Regions from separate parts of the Streptomyces sp. NPDC085866 genome, predicted to be linked through region 1. Evidence: predicted binding sites of a transcription regulator. Region 1 holds the regulator's gene; each other region holds the start of a gene.
What was found. Region 1 encodes HrcA, which represses chaperone genes, less so after heat shock. Its sites were predicted from a motif close to TTNGCACTCNGNNNNNCNGAGTGCNAA; they were not measured.

Region 2: the regulator HrcA is predicted to act here: its motif matches at 1,025-1,051, upstream of groES (co-chaperone GroES).
Region 3: the regulator HrcA is predicted to act here: its motif matches at 769-795, upstream of groL (chaperonin GroEL).

What each region holds. Positions count from the first base shown of each region.
Region 1 covers NZ_JBITSQ010000001.1:642,048-644,312, forward strand. Annotated here, with positions in the region: gene ACIF83_RS02810 (MBL fold metallo-hydrolase) at 1-373, opposite strand, end outside; gene hrcA (heat-inducible transcriptional repressor HrcA) at 572-1,588, shown strand; gene dnaJ (molecular chaperone DnaJ) at 1,589-2,265, shown strand, end outside.
Region 2 covers NZ_JBITSQ010000010.1:263,509-265,773, reverse strand. Annotated here, with positions in the region: gene groL (chaperonin GroEL) at 1-448, opposite strand, end outside; gene groES (co-chaperone GroES) at 569-877, opposite strand; gene ACIF83_RS26540 (polysaccharide deacetylase family protein) at 1,162-2,007, opposite strand; gene ACIF83_RS26535 (polysaccharide deacetylase family protein) at 2,004-2,265, opposite strand, start outside.
Region 3 covers NZ_JBITSQ010000006.1:510,122-512,386, reverse strand. Annotated here, with positions in the region: gene ACIF83_RS18030 (cold-shock protein) at 427-633, shown strand; gene groL (chaperonin GroEL) at 958-2,265, shown strand, end outside.

The sequences.
Region 1 (2,265 bases):
CGACGGCCGCGTCCGCGTCCGCGGCCGGCAGTCCGTGCCGGACCGCGTCCCGGCGCAGCTCCTCGCGTTCGTGGGCGAACACCGAGTCGATGCCCACCGCCGCGTACGTCTGCGCCCCGGTGAAGGCGGCCGCGCCGAAGACGTGGTCGAAGTGGGGATGGGTGAGCGCGAGATGGGTCACATCGTGCCCCGCCAGCTGCTGCGCCCACGTCCGCAGCCGCTCGCCCTCGGCCGGGCTCGACCCGGCGTCCACCACCAGCGCCGTACCCGCCCCGAGAACCAGGCCCACAGTGCAGTCCCAGCCGGGCAGCCGGCACCGTCCGACCACGGGCGCCAGCCGCTCCCACCCCAGCTCTTCCCAAGTCACCGTCATACCGCGACGCTAGCGGTAGAACCTTCCCCCGCTCTCGGCCTCGCTCGAGCCGGGGGACGCCCATCAGCAGGACCGACCTTGCCCGGTGAGTACCCCACGCCCGTACACTGGGCTGGGGAAGGCTGGCACTCGGACACGCAGAGTGCCAGGCGGGCGACCGGAAGAGCCGAGGGGACGACATGCTGGAGGTGCGCGCGAATGCTGAGTGAACGCAGGCTTCAGGTGCTGCGCGCCATCGTCCAGGACTACGTGGGCACCGAGGAGCCGGTGGGCTCGAAAGCGCTCACCGAGCGGCACAACCTCGGCGTCTCCCCGGCGACCGTGCGCAACGACATGGCGGCCCTGGAGGACGAGGGGTTCATCGCCCAGCCGCACACCAGTGCCGGGCGCATCCCCACCGACAAGGGCTACCGGCTGTTCGTGGACAAGCTCGCGGGCGTCAAGCCGATGTCCGCGCCCGAGCGCCGGGCGATCCAGAACTTCCTCGAGGGCGCCGTCGACCTCGACGACGTCGTGGCCCGCACGGTACGGCTGCTCGCGCAGCTGACCCGGCAGGTCGCCGTCGTGCAGTACCCGTCCCTGACCCGGTCCACCGTGCGACACGTGGAGCTGCTCTCGCTCGCCCCCGCGCGCGTGATGCTCGTGCTGATCACGGACACCGGCCGGGTCGAGCAGCGGATGGTCGACTGCCCGGCGCCCTTCGGTGAGGCGTCCCTGGCGGACCTCAGGGCCCGGCTGAACAGCCGGGTCGCGGGCCGCAGGTTCACCGACGTGCCGCGCCTCGTCGAGGACCTGCCCGAGGCCTTCGACGTCGAGGACCGCGGTACGGTCTCCGCAGTGCTCTCCACCCTGCTGGAGACACTGGTCGAGGAGAACGAGGAGCGGCTGATGATCGGCGGCACCGCCAATCTCACCCGCTTCGGACATGACTTCCCCCTCGTGATCCGGCCCGTCCTGGAGGCCCTTGAGGAGCAGGTCGTGCTCCTCAAGCTCCTCGGCGAGGCGAAGGATCCGGGCATGACCGTGCGCATCGGGCACGAGAACGCCCACGAGGGACTCAACTCCACCTCCGTCGTGTCGGTCGGCTACGGTTCGGGCGGCGAGGCGGTTGCCAAGCTCGGCGTGGTCGGACCGACCCGCATGGACTACCCGGGAACGATGGGAGCGGTACGCGCAGTGGCACGGTACGTCGGACAGATCCTGGCGGAGTCGTAAGTGGCCACGGACTACTACGCCGTTCTCGGCGTGCGCCGCGACGCGTCGCAGGATGAGATCAAGAAGGCGTTCCGTCGGCTCGCGCGCGAGCTGCACCCGGACGTCAACCCGGATCCGAAGACCCAGGAGCGGTTCAAGGAGATCAACGCCGCTTACGAGGTGCTGTCGGACCCGCAGAAGAAGCAGGTCTACGACCTCGGCGGCGACCCGCTCTCCCAGGCGGGCGGCGCCGGAGCGGGCGGCTTCGGGGCCGGTGGCTTCGGCAACTTCTCCGACATCATGGACGCGTTCTTCGGCACGGCGTCGCAGCGCGGCCCGCGCTCGCGCACCCGGCGCGGCCAGGACGCGATGATCCGCATCGAGGTCGAGCTGGACGAGGCGGCCTTCGGGACGACCAAGGACATCCAGGTCGACACCGCGATCGTCTGCAACACCTGTAACGGTGAAGGTGCCGCACCCGGCACGTCCGCCCAGACGTGTGACATGTGCCGCGGCCGCGGTGAGGTCTCCCAGGTGACCCGGTCCTTCCTGGGCCAGGTCATGACCTCCCGCCCCTGCCCCCAGTGCCAGGGCTTCGGCACGGTCGTGCCGACCCCGTGCCCGGAGTGCGCGGGCGACGGCCGGGTCCGCTCCCGGCGCACGCTCACCGTCAAGATCCCGGCCGGTGTCGACAACGG
Region 2 (2,265 bases), on a different contig from region 1:
ACAGCGCGGCGACGGCCGCGATGTCGGACTTCTCCTCGATCGGGCGGGCCGAGGCGAGGAGGTCCTCGGAGACGGCGGCGACGGCGGCGTCGATGCCCTTCTTCAGGGCGGCCGGGGAAGCGCCGGCGGCGACGTTCTTCAGGCCCTCGCGCACCAGCGCCTGGGCGAGCACGGTGGCGGTGGTGGTGCCGTCACCAGCGATGTCGTTGGTCTTGGTCGCCACCTCCTTCACCAGCTGGGCGCCGAGGTTCTCGTACGGGTCCTCGACCTCGACCTCGCGGGCGATGGTGACACCGTCGTTGGTGATGGTCGGGGCGCCGAACTTCTTGTCGATGACGACGTTGCGGCCCTTGGGGCCGATCGTCACCTTCACCGTGTCGGCCAGCTTGTTGACGCCGCGCTCGAGGGCGCGACGGGCGTCCTCGTCGAACTTCAGGATCTTCGCCATGACAGCGGGAGCCCTCTCGGAAATCTGTGGGTGAAAAAAGAACTGCGCCCCGGCGCCCGGCTTCTTATGTGGTCGCGGGTGCCAGGGGCGCAGCTGGAAGCAACTGAGTGCTGGAGGTGATTACTTCTCGATGATCGCGAGAACGTCGCGAGCCGAGAGGACGAGGTACTCCTCGCCGTTGTACTTCACCTCGGTGCCGCCGTACTTGCTGTACAGGACGACGTCGCCGACCTTGACGTCGAGCGGAAGGCGCTCGCCGTTCTCGAAGCGACCCGGGCCCACGGCGAGGACGGCGCCCTCCTGGGGCTTCTCCTTCGCGGTGTCCGGGATGACCAGGCCAGAGGCCGTGGTCTGCTCGGCGTCCAGCGGCTGGACCACGATGCGGTCCTCGAGCGGCTTGATGGCAACCTTGGAGCTGGCGGTCGTCACGATCCGACCTCCCCCTTCGGAGATCTCACGGGGTTAACTGTCTGAGGTGGCGACCAGGTCGATCCGTCGTCGCGGGTGCCGGACCTGCCCGTCGCGTTTGTTGGCACTCTCATCTGCCGAGTGCCAGAGCCGAGACTATGACCGGGATTAGCACTCGGTCAAGCGGAGTGCCAATGCAAGCGGCGCGTCGCGGGGAAGATCGGCCTGAACGGCCTCGTCCTCGAACGCCGGACGGGCCGGACCGGTGCGGCCGGCGCCCGACCGGAACCGTTGCTGAAGAACCGTTACAGGTAGTCCTCAAGACGGGCCACCGTCAGCCCACTTGCCTGCACCCGCCGCAGCAGGCGTGCCGTGCGTTCCCTGAGGGTGGGACCCGTGGCCTCGTCGGGGCCGACCAGGACGATGTCGCCCGGGCGCAGGTGGCGCTCTCCGTGCGTGTAGGCGATGCCGTCGGGGGTCATGGCGGCGCGCCACAGGACGAGCGTGGAGATGCCGCAGTCGGCGGCGGCGCGCAGCGTCGTGGTGTCGTACGTGCCGTAGGGCGGGCGGAAGAGGTGGGGGCGGATGCCGAAGCGGGACTTGAGTTTGTCCTGCTGGCCGCAGATCTCGGCGCGCTGGCCGGCGTACGGCAGTCCGGGCATCGCCGGGTGGTCGAGGGTGTGGTTCTCGATGTCGGCACCGACCGCGCGCAGGCGGGCGAAGTGGCCGTAGCCGGGGCCGACGACGCTGTCGGTGAGGAAGAAGCTGACCGGCAGTGCGAGGTCGCGCACCATGTCGACGAAGCGCGGGTCGCGCTCGGCGCCGTCGTCGTAGGTGAGGAAGACGACCTTGTCGGTGGTGGCGACGTGGTCCACGACGCGGGGCGGGGAGGCATCCGCCCCGTGGGCCGTCAGGGGGTGGACACGGTGGCGGGGCGGGACGGCCAGCGGGGCGGACAGGCCCCAGCGGCGGTACGCCTGGCTGACGGCCGGGCTGGGCTGTCGTATGCCCTGGGCCGCCCGTTTGCCGAGGCGTTCGATGGGGTCGACCGACTGGGCGCAGCCCGTGAGCAGGAGGGCCGACGCGAGTACGACGGCCGGCCCGGACCGTGCTCCTCCCGGACCACGCCCGGATCGCCCCCGGCGCCTCACAGGTAGTCCTCCAGGCGCGCCACGGCGTACCCCTCGCGCGTGACCTTGTTCAGGAACCGTCGCATGTCGTCGACCATCGTGCCGTCCCAGTCGTTGCGGCCGCGGAAGTGGGTGAGCACGATGTCGCCGGGGTGCAGGTTCCTGTCGTCCTCGCGGTACTCCCAGTGGTCGACGAAGACCTCCTCGTCCCAGATGGGCGCGTACTTGATCCCGCAGGACTTGGCGGCGCGCAGGGTGTCGCCGTTGTAGTTGCCGTAG
Region 3 (2,265 bases), on a different contig from region 1:
TACCTTCGGTAACCGCGGTTACCGATTGTTCATCGAATGGCCTCCTCCGTGAGAGAAGCGGAGGGGGCCATTCTGTGTGATTGAGCGCGGTACAGTTGGGGAACGCGTGCCGGGTCTGCGGGTCGCAAGCCCCGGAATCATGCCTTACGCCCGGTGAGAAGCAGCCAAAGTGCCCGCGTTATATGCGGCTTTTGCGCCATTTATGGGGCCCGACTTGCCCTGAATTCGGACGAATTCTCGGCAGATTCCGGATCGGGCTCGTCCAGAATTCTCGTCCGATTGACCTGTTGCAGAGGGCAGTTGGACAGATACATTCAGCCGCGGTCGACGCGTTCCGGCGCACGCCCCCGACCAATGGGGGGTGAGGTCTGACCCGGGTCCGCGAAGTGTGGATCTGTGCAAGGGCCAGTAATAGGGGAGTTAGGCATGGCTCAGGGCACCGTCAAGTGGTTCAACGCGGAGAAGGGGTACGGCTTCATCGCGGTCGACGGTGGTGCGGATGTTTTCGTCCACTACAGCGCGATCCAGATGGACGGTTACCGCACCCTGGAAGAGGGACAGCGGGTCGACTTCGAGATCTCGCAGGGTCAGAAGGGCCCGCAGGCGGACATGGTCCGGCTGGCGACCAGCTGAAGCACGCGTCGACTGACAGCGACGTTCTTCTGTTCATCTTCGAAGGGCCCGTGCCTCCTGGGGTACGGGCCCTTCGGCATGCCCGGCGCCCCTGTTCGCGCGCGGCTGAGCGCCCCCTCCGGCATGCCCGAGGCGCTTGCACTCGGGGGTGCCGAGTGCTAATCATTGGCGTTAGCACTCTGAAGGTGAGAGTGACAAAGAAGGACCGGGTCGGTGAGGCCCGCAGGCCAAGTGGGGCAAGGAACCACAGGTCGGCGAGCCGTCCGTCGCGGGCGCGGGCGCGGTCCGAAGGAATCACCCCCAGTCCTGGAGGGACCACTTCACATGGCCAAGATCATCGCGTTCGACGAGGAGGCGCGGCGCGGCCTCGAGCGCGGCATGAACCAGCTCGCGGACGCCGTCAAGGTGACGCTCGGCCCCAAGGGCCGCAACGTCGTCCTCGAGAAGAAGTGGGGTGCCCCCACGATCACCAACGATGGTGTCTCCATCGCCAAGGAGATCGAGCTCGAGGACCCGTACGAGAAGATCGGCGCCGAGCTGGTCAAGGAAGTCGCGAAGAAGACGGACGACGTAGCCGGTGACGGCACGACGACCGCGACCGTCCTGGCCCAGGCCCTGGTCAAGGAAGGCCTCCGCAACGTCGCCGCGGGCGCCAACCCGATGGCTCTGAAGCGCGGTATCGAGAAGGCCGTCGAGGCCGTCTCCGCCGCCCTGCTGGAGCAGGCGAAGGACGTCGAGACCAAGGAGCAGATCGCCTCCACCGCGTCCATCTCCGCCGCCGACACCCAGATCGGCGAGCTGATCGCCGAGGCCATGGACAAGGTCGGCAAGGAAGGCGTCATCACCGTCGAGGAGAGCAACACCTTCGGTCTGGAGCTCGAGCTCACCGAGGGTATGCGCTTCGACAAGGGCTACATCTCCGCCTACTTCGCGACCGACATGGAGCGCATGGAGGCGTCGCTCGAGGACCCGTACATCCTCATCGCCAACTCCAAGATCGGCTCCGTCAAGGACCTGCTCCCGCTGCTGGAGAAGGTCATGCAGTCGGGCAAGCCGCTCCTGATCATCGCCGAGGACGTCGAGGGCGAGGCCCTGTCGACCCTGGTCGTCAACAAGATCCGTGGCACCTTCAAGTCCGTCGCCGTCAAGGCCCCGGGCTTCGGTGACCGCCGCAAGGCCATGCTCGGCGACATCGCCATCCTCACGGGCGGCGAGGTCATCTCCGAGGAGGTCGGCCTCAAGCTGGAGAACGCGACCCTGGACCTCCTGGGCCGCGCCCGCAAGGTCGTCATCACCAAGGACGAGACCACCATCGTCGACGGTGCCGGCTCCTCCGACCAGGTCAACGGCCGGGTGAACCAGATCCGCGCCGAGATCGAGAACAGCGACTCGGACTACGACCGCGAGAAGCTGCAGGAGCGCCTGGCGAAGCTCGCCGGCGGTGTCGCGGTCATCAAGGCCGGTGCTGCCACCGAGGTGGAGCTCAAGGAGCGCAAGCACCGCATCGAGGACGCCGTCCGCAACGCCAAGGCGGCCGTCGAGGAGGGCATCGTCGCCGGTGGTGGCGTGGCCCTGCTGCAGACCTCCGGTGTCTTCGAGAAGCTGGAGCTCGAGGGCGACGAGGCCACCGGT